DNA from 2 places in the Alicyclobacillus sp. TC genome. Region 2 is predicted to be linked to the other one. Evidence: riboswitches for the same ligand, from Rfam matches in the RefSeq annotation. Region 2 holds a riboswitch; the other holds the start of a gene.
What was found. Region 2 has a riboswitch for cobalamin ahead of FY534_RS03650 (sirohydrochlorin chelatase). Riboswitches for the same ligand answer to the same signal wherever they lie in the genome.
Positions count from the first base shown of each region.

Region 1: linked by a shared signal. The riboswitch ahead of FY534_RS12160 (APC family permease) and the one ahead of FY534_RS03650 (sirohydrochlorin chelatase) in region 2 are both predicted to bind cobalamin.

Region 1 covers NZ_CP044434.1:2,462,055-2,473,059, forward strand. Annotated here, with positions in the region: gene FY534_RS12145 (IS110 family RNA-guided transposase) at 209-1,411, shown strand; partial or broken gene FY534_RS12150 (hypothetical protein) at 1,737-2,276, opposite strand; gene epsC (serine O-acetyltransferase EpsC) at 2,575-3,453, opposite strand; gene FY534_RS12160 (APC family permease) at 3,495-4,925, opposite strand; cobalamin riboswitch at 4,960-5,145, opposite strand; gene FY534_RS12165 (dipeptidase) at 5,335-6,705, shown strand; gene FY534_RS12170 (GH36-type glycosyl hydrolase domain-containing protein) at 6,740-11,005, opposite strand, start outside.
Region 2 covers NZ_CP044434.1:764,279-775,283, forward strand. Annotated here, with positions in the region: gene FY534_RS03630 (hypothetical protein) at 219-761, shown strand; gene FY534_RS03635 (cold-shock protein) at 1,054-1,248, shown strand; gene FY534_RS03640 (Delta(5) desaturase DesA) at 1,483-2,508, shown strand; gene FY534_RS03645 (SPL family radical SAM protein) at 2,792-3,643, shown strand; cobalamin riboswitch at 3,826-4,025, shown strand; gene FY534_RS03650 (sirohydrochlorin chelatase) at 4,206-5,156, shown strand; gene cobA (uroporphyrinogen-III C-methyltransferase) at 5,188-5,946, shown strand; gene cobJ (precorrin-3B C(17)-methyltransferase) at 5,966-7,633, shown strand; gene cobK (precorrin-6A reductase) at 7,649-8,419, shown strand; gene FY534_RS03670 (precorrin-8X methylmutase) at 8,431-9,084, shown strand; gene FY534_RS03675 (cobalt-precorrin-5B (C(1))-methyltransferase) at 9,100-10,194, shown strand; gene FY534_RS03680 (bifunctional cobalt-precorrin-7 (C(5))-methyltransferase/cobalt-precorrin-6B (C(15))-methyltransferase) at 10,184-11,005, shown strand, end outside.

The DNA of each region.
Region 1 (11,005 bases), 1.1 Mb from region 2:
TTCAATCGAGAGGTTCTATACTTTAGGTAGCCGGGGTGAACGTCCGCGCCCGTGGGTCCGAGAACCGGATCGTTAAACAGTTCACCCCCTACTTGTAGAAACATGTTTGAAGCTGGTTGGGACGCTGATCCCGCATAACAAGCGAAGCTATGTACTACAAGGTGATAGGGGCTACCGGCATAAGTCAATCACGAAGGAGAGGTTTTTTATGAATCCAGTCATCGGTCTCGATGTCGCGAAAGGAGAAAGTCAAGGACAAGCCTTCTTGGACAAGGGAAAACCACACGGCAAGAGCATTCGCATCCTACACACCCGCGACGGTCTGGATGCCTTCCACCTGTTTCTCCAAGAAATTGAGGCACTCGCAAAGCAACAGCCCACAGTCATTCTCGAGTCCACAGGGCACTACCACGCACCGATCGTTCAGTTTCTCGAGCAGCATCACTATGCGTACATTATGATCAATCCGCTCATTTCGCACCAAGCCAAGAAATCCAGCCTGCGGAAGGTCAAAACAGACGCCGTTGACGCGTACTGCCTTGCAGAGCTCTTCTACAAAGAAGAGTTTGACACCCACAAAAAGCGGGGATTACAGCTCCTCAATCTGCGTAATCTGACGCGACAGCATGCCGCGATATCGGGGCTATTTGTCCAGACCAAGCTCCAGTTCCTTGCCATTCTGGATCAAGTCTTCCCTGAGTATAGAGGCGTTTTCGGTGACTTGTACTCGCATGTTTCACTCGAGATTCTGCAGGCGTTTCCAACCTCTACGCAGGTGCTCGCACTCGATGAGGAGGTACTCGCCGACAAGATCTCATCCTTATGCAAAAGTCGTTCTCCTCGCTGGGCGCGCGAAAGAGCACAAAGGATCCGTGAAGCTGCTTTGCGTAATCCATTCACGCACACGCGTTTTGAGAGTCATCTGTTTAGCTTGGACATGTACATCCGTATGATTCTTGAGTACAAGGAGCATCTATCCGCCCTTGAGAAACAAATAGATGCCCTCGCTCAAGGCATAGAGGAATATCAGATGATCCAATCGATCCCTGGGATTGGAGGGAAGATCGCGGCAACGATTCTCTCCGAAATTGGGGAAATCAATCGGTTTCATCACCCAAAGAAACTGGTTGCCTTTGCGGGCGTGGATCCGAGCGTCCACTCGTCAGGCAAATTTACCGCTACGGTCAACCACATCACCAAGCGTGGATCCAGCCGACTGCGCCACACCTTGTACGTGGCGGTTTTATGCGGGATCCGAAGCTCAGGGAGCAAGAAGCTCCAAGCGTATTACAACCAGAAAAGAGACGAAGGCAAAGCATACAAAGTGGCGATCACCGCTTGCGTCAATAAGCTCGTGCACTGGATTTACGCCATCTTAAAGCGCAAGGAAGCGTTTGTCGATGTAGTATAACCTCCACCACAATCGCCATTCCAAATCCTTCCTGCCGCGAAATGGAGGGCTATTTGGCATGCCCACTGTTGACTATATCACAGGTTTGAATGGGTGTCACAAGATGAGTGTCTAGCGCTGACAAGCCAGGAGCCCACCTGTCAAGGCACGCTTTCCCGCCTTGACAGGTGGGTCAAGGCGCTGTAGACGCTGAACCAGGCGGCTTAGACCGCATTCGGCGGGCTAAGCCATAGTTACCCGTTGCAGAAAAAGTTACAGCTGAGGCTTGACAAACTATTAGCTGGTTTACCTGCAGAAGCTGATTCAATGGTAACGAAAATGCTTGTCAACTTTTAATCCCGAGGTACTCAAGAACGATGCTTACTCTTTCCTCAACCGAATGGTTTCCTTCTATTCGTAAGACTGGACAATTCAGATCCAAGATCCAATGCTCGTGCAAAGCCTTGCTCCTAACTTCCAAGCCAGCTTCATCATATAACGACGCCCACTCCAAGAATGCCTGTGATTCCTGATGTTTGCTTCCACCAGGTAGGATTTCACTGCCGTATCTCTGAAACTCCCTCTCCTTTAGTCTTTGCAGCCTTAACCCCTTTGGAGTATAGATGAAAACACACGAATCAAAGTACGGCTTTAATTCGTCTCCCCAACCGCAGACTTAACCAGATAGAATCCATTCAGTGTGCTGCGAAAGATCTTATTCCAATAACTTAAGTCTATCACATCGCTCTCTAGGTGCAGTGAATTTTTCAAGCCAAAAATAATCGTCGCCGTCTAAATTGATGTGCGGCAAGTTCAAAGATAACGCTCTTCCTAAGCTGGTTGCTCCTGAACCAGATGCGCCAAGAATATGTATTTTGTTCTTCATATGGTTTCTTGCCCCTCGCACATTGAGGATTGTATACATTCGTTCATTGCAGTGAGCTTAGACCGCATTCGGCGGGCTAACCCCTAGCTAAGCCGAGCGGAGACGAGCGACATTTTTTTCTGAAGTTGGACTCCTTTGAGCTTGACAAGATATTAGCTGGTATAACGATTGAAGAACAAATAAGGAAGGATTCTTCAATAAAAAAAGGCCGCCAATATGGCGGACCAAAAATAGAGGTAAAGGGTTATGATAAACGTACCACATGTTTGCGATGAAAGCAAAGCACCTTAGAGTATATTTAACGCGATTTTTGTCGTTTTGTGACAACAGACTGATGGTTGTGCACAACTCGCGAATAAGGTGGGATCGACTCAGTAACCCATGCGCTGCTGCCAATCACGCTGTGATGTCCAATGACCGTGTCTCCACCCAACACAGTCGCATTAGCGTATAGAACAACATAATCTTCAACGGTAGGATGACGCTTTGTCTGGCGATCTAAAATACCTTGCTCATCACGAGGAAAATACAAAGCTCCCAGGGTCACACCTTGATAAATTTTTACATGGTTGCCTACTTGCGCTGTCTCACCCACAACAATACCCGTACCGTGATCGATCATAATTCCGTGTCCAATGCTGGCACCTGGATGTAGATCAATCCCCGTTAAGCGATGACCATATTCAGTCATCATCCTTGGTAAAAGTGGGATATCATATTGTACGAGAACATGTGCCATACGATAGATAGACAGTGCCAGCAGGCCAGGATAGGTTAGGATAATCTCAATTTCTGATGAAGCTGCAGGGTCGCTGTTTTGTGTCTCCACAACATCTTCATAAAGCATGGTCTGCAATTCAGGAAGATGTTGTAGAACATCCGCCGCACGCTCATCTGCAATGTGTCTTGTTTCTTGAGAACTTTCTAAATCGTAACATTTCTCAAACAAAGCACGGTGAATTTGAGCTGCCAAGACCTGCTGCAACTCGCTGATGGTTGCTTCTACGCTTCTTTCCAGGCCAAGATTGTTGTATGGAAAATAGTTAGGCAGCAAAGCGCTGCGCAACAATTTAATCATTTTGGCAATTGCATCAGGCTGCGGATAGCAGACACAGCCCTGAAACGCTCGTTGGCTGTTCTCTGTCAAGCGACGGGCTATCTCTTTACTGTTAAACACCGCAGGAACCTCCTTTAGCCATAACACCACATTCATTCTCTTTAGTATATCCCTTCATCGTACTGCTGACAAAAATTTTCGGACTCTTGCATTTGACTTGGTGATGGTTTTTTGACGGCATACAAAAAACCTGCCAACAGTAACCCTGCTAAAATTGGATTCACCCAGGGAGAAATCGCGCGCCCGCTTAGAAACAGAAAGGCTACGAGCAAGATGAGCAAGTAAAAAGATGTGAACGAAGAAAACATCAGCATGATGCGATGCGAATGTTTTCTATCCCTTTTTTCATGCAGTTGATCGCGATGATGCATTCGCCATAGAAATACAGTCGCTGTGATGTTGTCCAGCATAAATTCGAAGATAAGGAAAAACCCGGCGGTTGACAAGACAATACTAAAAAAGACATTCAGCGAATGGACAAACAATTGTAAGGCCATTACCGCCCACGCCGCCATAAGTACCACTGCCGTAGCCAAAGATGGCGCCTGGCGAGAATTCAACTTGGCAAATCGTCGGGACAATAACCCATCACGCCCCATGGCATACACACCACGAATCAAAATATAAGCCGTCAACCAGAGCGAACCTGCCGTTGAGGCGAGAATAGGAACCAACATCCAAATGGTAGCGTGAGGTATTGTGGTGGGTAAATAATGAATCCAGGTAACCAACGGATCGGCAGAACCGGCAAGAGCATTGCCAGGTGTTTCCCATATCATCATGGGCACAAACAATAAATAGATAGCTAAGGCAAAAAGTGCACCAATCATTCCACCAACACCAGGATCGCGATTGGGCTGAGTGGATTCTTCGGAAGCATAGCTGTCAATTTCCCATCCGTCCATAATGGTGCTGGCCACAATCATGGTTAGAAAAATACCTCCGACAGGAGAATGCTCGACAGGCAAGGACGGATGCGCATGCGGCCAAGCCATGATACCCAATATGGCAAACAGGATAAGAAAGAAAATTTCAACAGCAAAAAACACTTGAGTAATCAGCGCAGTTGGACGCGCTCCAGAAAGCAACGGGAGCATGGCTACTCCTATCCAAAAAGAACCCACCAAAAATTCAAGCAACGGCTGGTTTACACCGTGAGGGTAGATAAGCGCCAAAGTATATTGGGCGGCAGGAACCAGGATGGGAGGAATCGAGCTGAAATAGGCGAGCAATAAAATCCAGCCTTGAAAACGTCCAATCCGTTTGCCAAGAACTCGAGTCGACCAATGATATGAAGCTCCTGCGCTAGGAAAATGACGATTGAGGGTACGAAATGTGAAAGAGGATACAATAAACGGAATGGCAATCAGCAAAATCGCCAGCAAACTATAGATGCCGCTATAGCCAATCATAATACCTGTTGTGGCAGAAATACTGAAAGCAGGAGCAACGCTGGAAATGGATAAACTGCTTAAATCCAAAAGGTTAAATGTTTGCCGCAGACGCTGACTGCGTTTTTCTGGCATAGACATATAGACACCTCTCCCTATCGACCGTAGGTACGGCAAATGTAACAGGCCAACAGGCAGGTCTCCTGGCTTTGGTTCTTCACGCGCATCCGCCTTCCCAGACAAATCCAGTGGCTTCATGGAAGACGCGCTCCCCATTCACAGTGGCGGGACCGCACCGGATTTTCACCGGTTTCCCTTTTCAACCCGTACAAAAACGGGTACCTGGGCCTTTTCTATTCATTTCAAATGTTTTTCCTTTCGCATACACGAGATAAGCGAAGGTATTGGGGACAAACCCTTCTCATCTTATCTGTTTTTTTCTTTTGCGTCCATGTTTTTTTTCGAATAGCTGTAAAAGCGCAAATGCTTTACACTATGGATGAGTCATCTATGCCCCTATTTACGGGGGATACGAAAGGAGTCTCTAGTCATGAATTTGGAAGCTTATTTAGAGGCAAACGAAAAAGAACATTTACAACAATTATTTGATCTTCTCCGCTTCCCTAGCATTTCAGCACTTTCTGCACACAAAAATGATGTGCTGGCTTGCGCGGAATTTATTAAAAATCATTTAGCCAATCTGGGTTTCGAAAATGCAGAGTTGTTACCGACAAAGGGAAATCCCGTCGTCTATGCCGACTGGTTGCATGCTCCTGGTCAACCCACTGTGCTTGTCTATGGTCACTACGACGTGCAACCTGTCGATCCACTGCCTCTATGGACAACTCCGCCATTCGAACCAGAAATTCGCGATGGACGAATTTTTGCGCGTGGTGCTACAGATGACAAAGGACAAACCTTCTTACATTTCAAAGCCTTGGAAGCACTCTTTCAAACAGAAGGCAAACTGCCAGTGAACATTAAATTTTGCATTGAAGGCGAAGAAGAAATCGGTAGTGCCCATCTTCCGGATTTCTTAGAAAAAAATGCAGAACGCTTTCAAGCTGATGTTCTGCTCATCTCTGATACAGGCATGATTGCTCCCGGCCGACCAACCATATGCTATGGGTTGCGCGGACTGGTTGCCTTTGAATTACATGTAGAAACGGCCAAGCGTGATTTGCACAGCGGCGAACACGGTGGCGGCGTACCCAATGCAATTCACGCTCTAGCTGAATTAATCGCTTCTTTCCATGACGCCGAAGGGCGAATTACAGTAGACGGATTTCACGACCAAGTAACCTCGGTAACCGCGGAAGAATTACAAGCTTTTCGCGATCTCGGTCACGATGATGAAGCTTACCGTACGTCACTCGGCCTGCCAGCCTTACATGGCGAACCGGGATTCAGTACATTGGAACGCCTCTGGGTGCGACCAACCTTAGAAGTGAACGGTATCTATGGTGGATTTCAGGGTGAAGGCACCAAGACCGTCATCCCCCGCGAAGCACATGCAAAACTCACTTGCCGAATTGTTCCGGATCAGACGCCAGAACATATCTACCAGACGATTGAAAGACATATTGAAAAGCACACCCCTAAAGGTGCGCGCGTCACATTGACCCGTCAAGATTCAGGCAGCCCCTACGTAACTCCATTCCATCACCCTGCGATTCAATGGGCTGCTAAGGCATATGAAAAAGCGTATGGAGTGGAAGCGACATTTACACGCGGCGGAGGATCCATCCCGATTGTTGAAACGTTTGATCGATTGCTTCATATACCAGTGGTTTTGATGGGATTTGGATTACCCGATGAAAATATGCACGCTCCTGATGAAAATTTCGCGTTGGAGAACTTTCGTTTAGGTACTCGGACATTGGCTTATTATTATCAGGGCCTCCCCGATGCCCTTAAATAAAGAATAAGGTCGGCTGTAGAGCCGACCCGTAGATTCAAGCTTGCTCCAACGCAAAGGCGTTCGTGGCAAGCTTTTTATTTGTTACTGCCACTTTTACGCAAAACCGATGTTGACGGCCATCATCAACAAGTGTCAAAAAACTACTTTTCTGACCACTATCAAGATCTTCCCAAATCGTCTCAGTTTGCTCTCGATCTAACATAACCTGAATGTTGTAGACACTATCCCCATAGGTGTATCGAAGCGAAAACTCCTGCCATTCTTCTGGTACAGCAGGTTGAATGATTAAACGTTCACCTTCTTTGCGAACTCCCAGAATCCACTCCAATCCTGCCTGATACATCCAACCAGCCGCTCCTGTATACCAGGACCACCCTGCTCGTCCTTCATGCGGCGGGGCTGTATAGACATCTGCAGACATCACATAAGGTTCATTTCCATATCTCCAAACTCCCTGAGAGGAACTGGTGTGTGAAATGGGAGATAACATTTGAAATAGATGAAAAGCTTGATCACCCTCACCTAACATCGCTAACGCTACGATTGACCATATCACGCCATGCGTATACTGCCCTCCATTTTCACGCAAACCCGGAGGATACCCTTGAATGTAGCCCGGACTGGGATGGGAATGATTGAAGGCTGGCGTCAACAGACGCGCCAACATCCATCTCTCATCTACCAACTCACGCAAGAAAGACCGCATGGCCTGTTCCTGTCGATCCGGTTCAGCCGCTCCAGAGATAACTGACCAGGACTGAGCTAGCGCGTCTATTCGGCATTCTGTGGCGGTTGACGTCCCAATCCAGAACCCCGCATCGTGAAACGCACGCCGATACCAGAATCCATCCCACGCTTCGCGCTCCATACTTGCACGTAATTTTTCAGCCTTGATCCGCCATTCTTCTCTTTCTTCTTCTGTAAAAGGATATGGCTGAATACGCTGGAATCGACTTAAAATGTCAAGAAAAAACCAGCCTAGCCAGACACTCTCGCCACGTCCCTCTGCCCCTATACGACTGAACCCATCATTCCAATCGCCAATCCCAATCAATGGCAAACCGTGCTCGCCCAGCCGCCAAGCTCGATGAAGCGCACGCCGACAATGTTCAGTTAGTGAAGCATTCTCATTAGAGATACAGGTATCCTCATAACGTTCCAATTCGCCATCGCGCAAAGGCGGACTGTACAAAAAAGCGACCGATTCTTGCCAAATGGACTGATCTCCGGTTGTTTCCACATAGCGCAACACTGCATACGGCAACCAGAGCAAATCATCAGAGAACCTGGTTCGTATACCCTTACCCGTCTCCTCATGCCACCAATGTTGAACGTCACCTTCTTGATATTGATGAGCCGCTGAACGCAAAATTTGTTCACGGCAGAGGCTAGGATCAATTTGTAAGAAGGCTAGTGAATCTTGTATTTGATCGCGAAATCCATAAGCTCCACCAGCTTGATAGAAAGCAGTTCTTGCCCATAGCCGACATACAAGCGCCTGATAAAGCAACCAACCATTCATCAGCGTGTTGAATGCCGCATTGGGCGTATTCACCCAAATTTTCTCGGTCCATGCTGCATACGCAAACAAAGAGGTTTCGGACAATTGTGCAGGCAAAACTTCATTGTGTATCATGGAGTCCGTCAATTCATCAAACACACGAAGCGCTGCCTGCTTAGATTCAGCCGCTCCTATCCATATAAGAAGCTCTTTTGTCGCTCCGGAAGCGATGGAAAAACATACCTGCAATGCGCCGCAGGGCTCTGGCCAAGACAGTAATCGATTCGGCAAAAACTCTCGGCTACAAATCATCAAAGGTTGTTCTGGACTTCCAGAAGGTCCATATATATCCATTAAACTAGCACTGTAATATATTTGGGGATTTTCTTCTATTCCGTTTTCACCCAGCTGACACGCATGTATAAAAGCGTGTGCATCTTTCAAGGTATCCGCATAACGATGATTCGCTAAAAGCAGCTTTCGTTTTTCATCCCATTCTATATGGTAGAAAGGATCAAACGGTTGACGTTGCACTCCCAACACCCAGGATACAACGGCAAACAGGCTCATTCGACGCACTTGTGGAGTGGTATTTTTGAGTCGGATCCGCATCATTTTTACAGGTAAACGCGCATGAACCGTGACCTCCAGTTCTTGCTCGATTCCACTCTGTTGAGAAGTATAGGTTACTCGACCTTTTTCATAAGACACCGTAAACCATTTCTGTCCTCCAAGCGGTTTGGGCATGGGAGACCATACCTCTCCTGCTTCATCATCACGCAAGTAAATAACTTCTCCAGGTGGATCAAGCAAGGGATCGTTGCTCCAAGGAGATATCTTCCATTCTCGTGAATTGCGCCACCAAGTATACCCTGTTCCTAACTCGGTCAATAAACAACCGAAGTGCGAGTTAGCAAGAATCATACTCCAGGGTCTCGGCAAAGGACGATTCAAATGAACAGCCATTTGATAAATTTGACCACCTTTTTGAAAACCGCCATAACCATTCCAAAACATGGAATGCAACGGTTCAGCCGGCCAATGCAATGGTTTTGCTGGCCATTCAGGGCGAACTGTATGAGCCATGATGTCTTTTATTTCCTGATCCTGTAACGCTATGGGCTGATATTCTGTTTGACGCAATTGATGTTCTAAACTTGGACCCTCTGCTCTTAAATGAACGCGCGCCACTGACTTGAGCAATCGCAATACTTCTTCGGTCTGTTGAGATTGACGCAATACGTGCACTCGCTCTTCGACAAAGTGTCCACTATGACCGAGCGAAGTTTTAAGTCGATTCATCAACTCATCACGATAACCGCCATCGGTTGCATCCATAATCAACAAATCACAGTCGCATCCCTGCTGTATAAGCCATTGCTGAATACGAGCCAGCGATATCACAAAAGGCATATCTGCCAAATGCGAAATTCTAAGGAATACAATGGGCAACTCTCCACTGATACCTTTTGACCACAAAGCTGATTGCCCCAGGGTATTTTGCATCGCCCATTTTTTCTGGTGACGCTGGAGAAGAGGAAAGTAAAGACGACTCGCCAATAGATTGGCTACTTTCACTTGATCTGCCGTCAGCCCAAATTGCCTCCGTCTAACTTCAGCAGCTAGCCAAGCTCGATGAAACATACCCTCAAGTGCGCCAGAACGTTTAGCGTATTCTATGTGAGACATCGCTTCTTCCTCTGTATCCGCACAAGCTGTTACCAAGTAAAACGTCGCGGATTGACCGGCAGACAAGTCAATAGTATGACGAAAAATAAACGCCGGATCAGCCACAGAACCTGTACTTCCTGATAGCGGTTGGTTGAGACCTTGCGGGGCAGACATCGTGTCACCACGTTTAAGCAATTCTGCCCTATCTGATGAAAATTCCAGCACTGATAAATAATCCGAAGGGTCTGCTAAAAGTGCTTGAATGGTATACAACTCGTTTTCTTCGGCTGATCTCGCTCTTTTCTTGGCAACTAAACAACCTTCTTCCGGGCAAAACCTAGTTTCCACAAACAATTTGACAAAAGCAGGATGAGCCAAGTCAGCAGACTGTTCTGCCATGGACAGCTCAGTAAATGTGGTTAAACAAAGTCGCAAATCTTTGTCGCCATGATTGAATACTCGCAACCGTCTCAATTCAATAGGCGCTTCTGGATGAATTGTTATGGACAATTCACTTTCCAAGTTCCCCATTTGTTTTCTAAAACGACTGCTATCTGGCTGAAAACAAACTTCACCAAATTCTCGGCTACAAGGATAGAAGCTTGGCGAATCGGGTAAAGACTCTTGACCATTCAACACTTGCAAATAGATGGATGACCCATAAATCTCTGAAACTGCAAATTCTCTCCAACGTGTGATCGATACACCTCGATAACGCAACCAGCTGCCCCCCGCTGTGGTCTGCATGCTGGACAAACCTGCTCCTTCTAAGAGATTGACTTCTGGCCATGCTGGCCGTTGCTGAAATTCTCGACGCGCCACGTCATTTGTCTGCTGAAAATCCGGAACTCCTTTGGGTAGGACTGGAGCCTGTTTCCAACGCGCCTTCGCTGCAGCTTTCTCTTGCAGCAATAATTCAGCAGCTCGCACAGCCAGGTGACGGTGGAATCGTTGAATCATTTTCTGGTTGGTCAATACGTTGGCTATGGCTAGCAAAGCCATGCCCTGATGATGCGCCATATAACTGATAATGCGCTCTTCTTTTGATCCGGGAGGCAAGCGACGACGTGTGCAATCGAGCGCTTCATAAAATCCAAAATCTCCTTCCATACCGCGTCTGCTAAATTC
Region 2 (11,005 bases):
GATCAAAAAATTCTGGCACCAATCCTGAGCAGGCATGCGTGTCTGGCTATGCTTTCGGAACAATCACAAAATCACACTGTGCACCCATGCACAGATTCTAAGTTTGAGTCGTTCTATCTTTTATTACATCCGCTATTCTTATAAGTTGAATAAATTTTATTAATATTTTTGTATTTCAAATGAAAATGTAAACCAGAATAGATTGGAGATGCTTAGAAATGATTTTTTGTATCCATAAAATAAATTTAAAAAAATGCCTATTTGTTTTCTCTATTATTTTACCACTACTTTTTGTATACGGATGTGGCATACAACTGAACCATCCTCAAACTAAAAACACTAATCAGCCTATGGGTTCAAAATGGGATACATTGATAGATAAATATAATCATGAACTGCCATTTCATATAAAATTACCTACCGATTTAGACACGAACTGGATACTTGAAAATATTCAAATTTCTCATCCACCAGTAAGTCAATCAAGGAAATTAGATCAAGTTACAATTTTATATGGTAATAAAAAATCCCACCAAGCCATTTTTATAACTGAACAAAGTAATAAAATAACAATAGATGGGTATCAAAAAGAAATTCAATTAGACGGATATACAGCTTTAATAAGTGGACAAAAAAATAATTCTCAAAAGGGAACGGACATTTACGTTTGGGATGGGAAATTATCCATTGATACGATGGGAACAGGAGATATACCTCTATCTCTTCTAGAAAAAGTAGAAGTTAATTTGTTAAGAAATTAATCAAGTTTCGCACCTGGTTTGAGTCAATAAATTCTTTGTATGACTAGTATCCCAGAAGATAAAATGAAAAAACACCCTTATTTTCTGCTGGACGGAAGTTGCTGAGACAACTATCTTGACTTTATGGCTGATTAGGTGTATGCTTTTATTGTTCAAGTGAGATCGTTTATATGTGTAAACATTCTGAGCCGTTCAATTTTGCGCCTCATAGTGGGTGCAGATTTGAACGGTTTTTATACTAAAACGAATTGAACAAATTTTGTGCCAAAAGAGCACTACGGAGGAATTTAGGATGCATCAAGGAACAGTGAAATGGTTTAATTCAGAAAAAGGATTTGGCTTCATTGAAGTTGAAGGCGGAGACGATGTTTTCGTGCATTTTAGCGCCATTCAAGGAGACGGATATAAGACTCTTGAAGAAGGTCAACGTGTAACGTTTGATATTGTTCAGGGTCCAAAAGGTCCTCAAGCAGCAAACGTAGCCTAACTTCATCTATGAATGGACTGTCCTCGAATCATTCATCATGATTGCTCAGGGCGGTCCATTTCTCTTTATATACCAGCGCTTCATCGACACCTTCCGGTATACTCACTTCTAGAGAAGAATCTTGTAGAATTGGCTATCTCTTATGATCCAAGTCCTTCTATTCCTCGTATCCCTCCATTAGAGCGATTGATACCTAGTCGGTTTCCTGTAGCATGAGAAAGAGAGATGAGAACCATGTTTTCAAATCAAACTAATCATAATTGGCTAAAAGATTTAGAAAGTTATCAAAATCCAAGTATTTCAAAAAGTTTGTGGCAATTATTGAATACCATCGTGCCACTTTTACTATTATGGACAGGAGCCTATCTCAGCTTTTCTATTTCTATTTGGCTCTCCATTCTCTTAACGATTCCGGCAGCCGGTTTTTTGGTTCGGGCGTTTATCATCTTTCACGATTGTGGTCACCATGCTTTCTTTAGAAGTCGAAAGGCGAATGATATAGTCGGCGTTTTCATTGGTTTGATCACGTTTTTTCCTTATCACTACTGGAAGTATGAACACAGTGTACACCATGCTGGCAATGGAAATCTGAGCCGCAGAGGCATGGGTGATATCACGACACTTACTGTGAATGAATATCGAGAACTATCTCATGGCAAACGACTTCTCTACAGACTATACAGAAATCCTTTGATCATGTTTGGTCTTGGTCCTCTTTTCCTGATTCTCATACAGTACCGTTTCAATAGAAAAGGAGCTGGGCGAAAAGAACGTTTCAATACCTACCTGACGAATGGAGTTCTGCTGGGAGTTTTGGCATTCGGATGCTGGGCCTTAGGTTGGGAACGATTTTTGTTGGTTGAAGGTCTAACTCTTTATTTAGCAGGATTGGCGGGAATTTGGTTGTTTTATGTTCAGCATCAATTTGAAAACAGCTATTTTGAACAGGCAGAAAACTGGGATTATGTGACCGCTGCGCTTCAAGGCAGTTCTTTCTATAAATTGCCGAAAGTGTTGCAATGGATAACAGGAAATATTGGTTTTCACCATATTCATCATCTCGGCCCAAGAGTACCTAATTACAATCTTCAACGTGTTTATGACCAATTCACATATCTTCAGGAAGTTACTACGGTAGGTTTGCGCTCCAGTTTAAAGTGTTTACGTTTCAGGCTATGGGACGAGGAGAAAAAGAAATTCGTAGGCTTTAAAGGTGTAACAATAAGTTCTCGGTGGACTGCTGATTTCAGTGAAAGATAATGCATTCTATCATAAAAAACCCTCTATACAGAGATTTTGCAATCATATACTCTGTATAAAGGGTTTTTAGGGTCTAGATTATCATTTTACAAATTGAATGAGTGTTTCACAGCGAAAGGCTCTTTTTAATGTATAATAATTTTCTGAATCATCATTTTAATCATTGCCTCTTATTTCTATGCACATAAGGCTTAATCTCCGTTCATTGAATCAACGGGATTACCTGACGATTTGGATTGGAGAGGTCGCCGAGTGGATGTCTTTTGTTTAGGATGTGTTTTGCTTGAAAGCTGAGCTTAAAAATGTGGCTGCCAAGAAAATTCTCACAGAAGCCAAAGGTTATTTGGATGTCGGTTTTACACATTCCTTGAATCCATACAGCGGATGTGTCTTTGCTTGTCGTTACTGCTATGTCAGAGAACTGCCGATTCAAAAGTTTAGAGATCTGGATTGGGGAAATTGGGTGGATATGAAAACCAACGCAGCAGAGAATTATCGAAATGAGATGTTGAAGCTGCGTAAGAAAAACAAAGCTGTAAAGATTTTCATGTCTTCTGCCACGGATCCCTATCAACCCATAGAACGGGATGCTCAAATTACACGCTCTGTTATGGAGCAAATGGTAGAAAATCCACCCGATTTTTTGCAAATACAAACGCGTGGACCGCTAGTGACCAGGGATTTAAATTTATTAGTCCAACTGAATGAGAAATGTGAGGTTTGGGTATCTATGACCCTGGAAACGGATCGGGAGGATGTGAAGCGAATTTTTGCTCCTTTAGCGCCGGGAATTCAACGGCGATTGGAAGCCTTACGAGAAATTCATGAAGCTGGAATATCAACGCAAGCCGCCATTTCTCCTGTTTTGCCCTTCACACCAGATTTTCCTAAATTGTTAAATGGATGGGTCGATCGCGTTTGGATAGATACGTTGAGTATAGGCGATGGTTCTCTTGGCAAACGTTCAGAGAGACTAGGGATGCCTCAGTTATTTCAAGAACATGGATTCATAGATTGGTACAAAAGCGATTTGCATCTTCAAGTGGCACATTATTTTAAAAAATTTTTTCCTCAAGATAAGGTGCTTGTTTCTAGAGAGGAAGCGTTTTTATCTACCTCTGTGCGCCAAAAATGAGGGTTGTCGAAAGTGTCAATTCTATCTATCAAAAGCTTCAATCAACCCCCATCTATCTGATGATACATCAGAAACATTCTCAAAATCTCTTTCTTCTTGAAATTGGAGTACTAGTTCGCCTATGATTAGATTATATTTGATGCATAAGAAGACGATTGACAATTGCATAGTGAAGAAAAGGTTTTGTTTGGAACGATGAAGGAACCACGCTTTTAGCATTCTCGTTCGCAGACAAGTTTAAGAGGGAAACCGGTGAAAATCCGGTGCGGTCCCGCCACTGTAAGGGGGAGCTGTGATTCATTGCCACTGAGCATGCGCTCGGGAAGGGAATTGACAGCTACGATCCTAAGCCAGGAGACCTGCCTTTTCTTAAAACACCCATGGATGGAATCGAGCATCATGAATATGTAAGATTTCCTCTAGGAACCTACGGTCGATAGGGAGGTGTTTGTGGACGACTTTTGTCGTGTACAAGCACTCTTTCGAATTCGAAAGAGTGCTTTTTCATTCAAGAGTTTCTGCAAACCCTCCTCTTGCTTGCAAAACATTGAGGAGGTTAAACATGAAAGAAATCACATTACTTGTTGGTCATGGTAGTCGAGATGCGGATGGAAATGAAGAATTTCTAGAATTTGTCCAACGTATGCGCCATCAATTGCCGGATCAACATTTTGAAGCATGTTTTTTGGAGTTGGCCACACCTACTATTCCACAAGGAATTGACGCTTGTGTTCATCAGGGAGCAGAACGTATTGTTGTAGTCCCAGTCATTCTACTCGCTGCTTCACATGTTAAACTGGAAATCCCCGAATTTCTTGATGCCGCCAGAAAAAAATATCCACATGTCGATATGGTATACGGCAGAAATATTGGACTTCATGAGCAAATGGTCGACTTGCTCTGTGAGCGTTTTGCCGAGCAAGCAGCATCTATATCTGAAATGAATATTTCTGAAACAGCCATTGTCTTGATGGGACGAGGCAGTAGCGATCCTGATGCAAACGGTGATTTATACAAAATAGCTCGTTTGTTGTGGGAACGGACGGGTGTCTTGAGTGTTGAAGTTTGTTTTACAGGAATCACTTTCCCAAGACTTCCCGATGGTGTTCACCGCGCTGTATCGCTCGGTGCTAAACGTGTAGTAGTGGTTCCTTACTTCTTGTTTACAGGTGTCCTTATCAAGCGGATGAAAGGTGTTCTGCAAGATTTACAAACCGTTTATCCTGACATTCCGCTATCGATGGCAGAATACTTCGGCATGCATTCCCGCCTATTTCACATCGTGATCGACCGCATAGAAGAAGCAGCTGCAAAGCAAGCGTTCATGAACTGCGACCTTTGCAAATATCGCAAACTAGCAGCGCACGAACATGCTCATGATCACACACATGATCACACACATGATCACACACATGATCACACACATGATCACACACATGCTCATGATCACAATCACTCACACGAGCATGCCCACCCTGCAGCTCACAACCATTCGTTGGTTCATAGTGAGTAACCCATTTCCTATTCATTACAGGAGGGCAAATATGGCAGGTATGGTTTATCTCATAGGCGCAGGACCGGGTGATCCTGGGTTGTTGACATTAAAAGCGAAAGAATGTCTGGAGCGTTCGGAAGTTGTCATCTATGACCGACTGGTATCTCCAGAAATCATGGCGTTTGTGCCGAACCATGTGGAGCGGATCTATGTAGGCAAAGAAGCTCATCACCACACACTTCCACAAACTGAAATTGAGACTTTGCTGGTGGAAAAAGCTTTGCAAGGTCTTACGGTCTCCCGTCTAAAAGGGGGCGATCCGTTTGTGTACGGAAGAGGTGGAGAAGAAGCGGAGTTTCTGGTTGACCAAGGTATCCCGTTTGAAATTGTTCCAGGTATTAGCTCGGTTATTGCTGTACCCGCATACGCAGGTATTCCCTTGACTCATCGAACACTTTCTGCGGGATTTCACGTGCTCACTGGTCATGAATGCCTCTATTCTTCAGGAACACCTTGGGATGCTGTAGCACTATCAGGTCAAACCATGGTTATCTTGATGGGAATGGGACATCTTCAAGAAATAGTCCAGAAACTGATAGATTGTGGGCGTCATCCAGAAACACCCGTTGCAATTATTCAATGGGGAACAACAATCAAGCAACAAGTCGTGTCAGGAACACTTGAAAACATCTGTCTCTTGGTGGAAGAAGCTCGTTTGCAGGCTCCAGCAGTCATAGTGGTTGGCGATGTGGTCAGAATGCGGGAGAAGTTGCAATGGTTTCAACCTTCTGTAGAGATAGCTCAATGACTGGAGAGGAGGGAATCATATGGAAGGTAAAATTTTGATTGTTGGATTTGGACCAGGCAGCTTTGAACATATCACTGTACGAGCTCGCGAGGCAATTCAGGAAAGTGAAGTCATTATTGGGTATAACACGTATGTCGATTTAATTCGTGACTTATTGACTCATCAAGAGATTGTCCGCACAGGTATGACGGAAGAAGTCAGTCGGGCACAAAAGGCGGTAGATTTGGCTGTTCATGGTCAGGTTGTAGCTGTGATTTCAAGTGGAGATGCTGGTGTGTACGGCATGGCGGGATTAGTGTATGAAGTGCTCATTGAGCGTGGCTGGCATCCGGGAGAACTTCCGATTGTTGAGGTTATTCCCGGCATTTCTGCCATCAATTCTTGTGCCGCTCTTTTAGGTGCTCCCATCATGCATGATGCTTGTACCATCAGTTTATCTGACCACCTGACTCCTTGGTCTATCATTGAAAAACGCATTGAAGCTGCAGCTTCAGCAGATTTTGTCATAGCTTTATACAATCCCAAAAGTGGTCGGCGTACTCGGCAAATTGTGGAGACACAGAGAATTCTTCTCAAGTACCGCAATCCGAAAACACCAGTCGGTTTGGTGAAAAGCGCTTATCGAGATCGGCAACAAGTTATTCGTACAACACTTGATGATATGTTGAACCATGAGATTGGTATGTTAACAACTGTAATTATTGGTAACTCATCAACGTTCTACCACGATCATCTCATGATTACACCACGCGGATATCAGCGCAAATACACATTGGATACAGCCGAACAACGCTTGCGGCCTGGAGAGCGTCTCAAGCCTGAGAATGAGCCGTGGTCATTGAATGCCGCGCAGGAGTCGCTGCTTAGAAGTCGTATCGAACCCCAATCTTTGCAGAATCAATCCATCATCTCTGAGTCGGAACATCGGACGCCTCGTGATTGGGCTGCCGCCGCTTTACAAACTTTGCATCAGGGTGAGGCAAGCTCATTAAACGCTGCAGGTTCAACTGGCTTTGCCACAAAGATGCCAGTTCCTCGTGCGTCTATTTTTGAAGTTGCCGTCAGTCCCGGGATAGCTAACAAGAAGTTTAGTTCTTCCCAATTGGTTTTAATCGCCGATTTAGTTGGGGAGCAGGGAGAGATTGAGTATACAACTGCGCATCAGCTAATTCTTCGCACGGTTACAGAGGATGCGGAATCGTTGGTGCAAAGCTTGCGTGCTGCGGGCTTGATGGTTCTACCCGTGGGTGAAGTGATTAAAATTAAGGCTTGTGATTTTTGTGACGGTGAAAAGCATGAGGGGATTCCTTATGCAGAGGAAATTTCCAGGCGACTTGCCGGTCTTCCTGTAGAAAAGGAACTGCGTATTGGTTTTAATGGGTGCGCAATGTCCTGTTACGGGGCAGTCAGCGAGGATATTGGACTTGTCTTTCGCAAAGGAAAGTTTGATCTTTTCCTTGGTGGAAAAACAACGGGTCGCAACGCAGCGCCTGGTCAACGAGTGGCAGAGGGAATCCCGGCTGAAGAGATGCCGGATTTATTAGAGCGGATTGTTTCCGCATATCGGGAAAATGCATTTCCTGACGAGAGATTTCATAAGTTTTTTGCTCGAGTCGGAGAGATTGAAGGATTTATGCATCGAGATCGGCCGCAAACTGTGGTGGCTGATGCGGTTTGTGGCTCTTAGAAGGAGGGTGTGCCAGTGATTTTCTTTATGGCAGGCACAAGTGATGCTCGTGAATTGGCTATAGCCCTACAAAAGGCTGGTTATCCGCTTCTCGCCAGTGTGGTTACGGAGAATGCTGCAAAAATTTTGCAAGAGGCAGGCGTGCCGGCGCGGTTTGGACGGCTGGATGTGTCTGCGATGACCGCTCTCTTGCAGGAACTTGGGAGCACCCTAGTGGTGGATGCGAGTCATCCATTTGCAGAGGAAGCCCACCGTACTGCCATGGCAGCGGCCAGTGAATGCCAATTGCCGTATATTCGCTATGAGCGATCGAGACAAAATTTTGGCAATGATGATTTGATTACGTATGTAGATACATACGAAGAAGCAGCTCTGGTGGCGGCTCAAAAAAGAGGCAGTGTCATGTTAACCACGGGTAGCAAGACCTTGCAAATTTTTACTGAGAAATTGCTTGGCCAGCCAGATATACGTTTAGTTGCCCGCATGTTGCCGAGAATTGACAATATGCAAAAATGTGCCGAACTCGGAATGGATCAAAAAAACATTATAGCGATGCAGGGACCTTTCTCCAAAGGATTAAATGAAGCATTTTACCGACATTATGGAACTACTTTGGTGATTACGAAAGAAAGTGGTGGGCCAGGTGCGGTGGATGAAAAAGTGGAAGCTGCTCTGGATATGGGAATTGAGGTTGTGGTGATTGGGCGGCCTAAACTCGATTATGGTTTAGCGTTTTCGTCTATAGAGGCTGTTCTCGAAGAGGTGGCCAAGCGTTATAGCTCATAGGAGGCGAGGTTATGAATTTTAACACAGATTTTCAGCCAGTGACGACACAGCCGCAAGAAATAGAAGAAAAAAGTTTCAAAATCATTACAGAAGAACTGGGCGCGCATCCGTTTACGGACGAGCAATTTCCAATAGTACAGCGTGTGATTCATGCTTCGGCAGATTTTGAACTTGGACGTAGTTTAGTTTTCCACCCCCATGCGGTACAAGCTGGCATTCGAGCGATTCGTGAGGGACGAGCTCTCGTTGCGGATGTGCAGATGGTCCAAGTTGGTATAAGTAAGCCGCGCATCGTCAAATACGGAGGAGATGTGCATGTCTATATTTCCGATCCGGACGTAGCCGCAAAAGCAAAGGAACTGAATACCACACGTGCCATCGTTTCCGTTCGCAAGGCGTGTGAAGCACATGATGGAGCCATCTTTGCGATTGGCAACGCTCCTACAGCGCTCCTTGAATTGATTCGGCTCGTCAAAGAAGGTTCAGCCAAGCCGAGTTTGATTGTTGGGGTTCCGGTAGGTTTTGTCTCAGCCGCTGAGTCCAAGGAGGAACTGATGAAACTGGATATTCCCTTCATCACAAACCGAGGACGTAAAGGTGGAAGTCCGGTTGCCGTAGCTGTGATCAACGCGCTGTCTATTCTTGCTGACGCACAGGGTCGGTGATGATGTTTGACTGAGATGTTAGATGTGCCGGAGGGGCCACTTCGACATGGATACACCACAGGCGCATGTGCAACCGCCTGTACAAAAGCTGCCTTGCTGGCTCTCATCCAACAGCAGCCAGTATCGGAATCCACCATTTGGATTCCGGCAGGTGAATGGGTGACGTTTCAAGTGCATGATGTCCATTTTTCGCCCAACGAAGCGCAAGCTGCAACCATTAAAGACGGTGGGGACGATCCCGATGCGACGCACGGTGCGACAATAGTGGCTACCGTTTCCTGGGCAGAGACTCAAGGTGTAGACATTGACGGAGGCGTTGGAGTGGGACGCGTTACAAAGCCGGGACTCCCAATTCCTGTCGGTATGGCGGCTATTAATCCAGTTCCACGGCAGATGATTCAGTCAACAGTGGAGTCGGTACTTTCCGAATATGGCATTGAACAAGGCGTTAAAGTGGTCATCTCTGTACCCAACGGTGAAGAGATTGCCAAAAAGACTTTAAATGCTCGCCTGGGCATTTTGGGTGGAATCTCTATTTTAGGAACGCGTGGTATTGTCGTTCCTTTTTCCACAGCTTCCTATCGGGCGAGTATTGCTTACGCGATGAATGTTGCCAAAGAACAAGGAATCTCTACAGTGGTACTGACGACTGGTGGTCGTAGCGAGAAATACGCCATGAAGATGTTTCCGGATTTGCCTATAGAAGCGTTTATAGAGATGGGTGATTTTGTCGGTTTTTCCGCTAAACATGCCAAGCGAGTAGGCATGAAAGAGATTCGCTTTGTGGGAATGATGGGTAAATTTTCTAAAGTGGCACAGGGTATCATGATGGTTCATGCCAAAAGCGCTCCCATCGATTTCTCGTTTCTAGCTGATTTAGCGAGGCGAGTGGGTGTGTCTGAGCAACAAGTCGAAAGCATCCTATCAGCCAATACAGCCAGTCAAGTAGGTGATTGGATGGTGGAGTGGGGATACCCTCAATTTTTTCAAGAAGTTGCAAATTCTTGTTGTCAGCAAGTGCTTCAGCATATTGGTGGTGGCATGCGTATTGCTACATATTTGACCACTTTGAACGGCGAATATCTAGGAGGAGCTGAAATTGAAGGATAAGCAAATTTTAATCGTAGGAATCGGGGATGATGGCAAAGCCGGATTATCCGTCCGTACTTTAGAACGGATCGCCGCTTCTGCCATCCTTTATGGCGGAGAACGGCAACTATCCTTCTTTCCGGATTTTCCGGGAGAAAAAAGAGTTATTCGTAGTCCTCTGCAGGATACGATTCAAGAAATCGAACAGTCGTCTACACAGCAATCCGTGACCGTGCTTGCGAGTGGTGATCCGTTATTTTACGGCATAGGAGCCACTTTAGCCCACAAATTAGGACGGGAACGCGTTGAAATCATCCCTCATTTAAGTTCTGTTCAGCTAGCTTTTTCCAGGGCGGGAGAGAGTTGGCATGCCGCAAAAGTAGTGAGTTTGCATGGCAAGTCGATACGCGGTCTAGCCCAAAAATTGCATGGCGTACCTGTAGCTGCTTTGCTGACAGACGATGTCCATACACCTTCAGTCATTGCTGAATATCTGAAGAAGTTTGAGATGAATGAATATGACGCATTCGTGGCAGAGCATTTGGGAAGCGAGCAAGAGAGGACAGGATGGTATTCTCTGGATGATTTAATCCAAACTGACTTTTCACCGCTCAACGTTGTGTTGCTGAAGCATCGTAAGAACGCGAAAGTTCCTGTATTTAAACTGGGTATGGATGACGAAAGTTTTGCACAGCGTAAACCGGATCGGGGTCTGATAACGAAACGGGAAATTCGTGTCTTGGCACTCTCGGAGCTTGCTTTACAACCGGGAGGAGTCCTTTGGGATATCGGCGCTTGCACTGGATCGGTATCGATTGAAGCCATTCTTTCG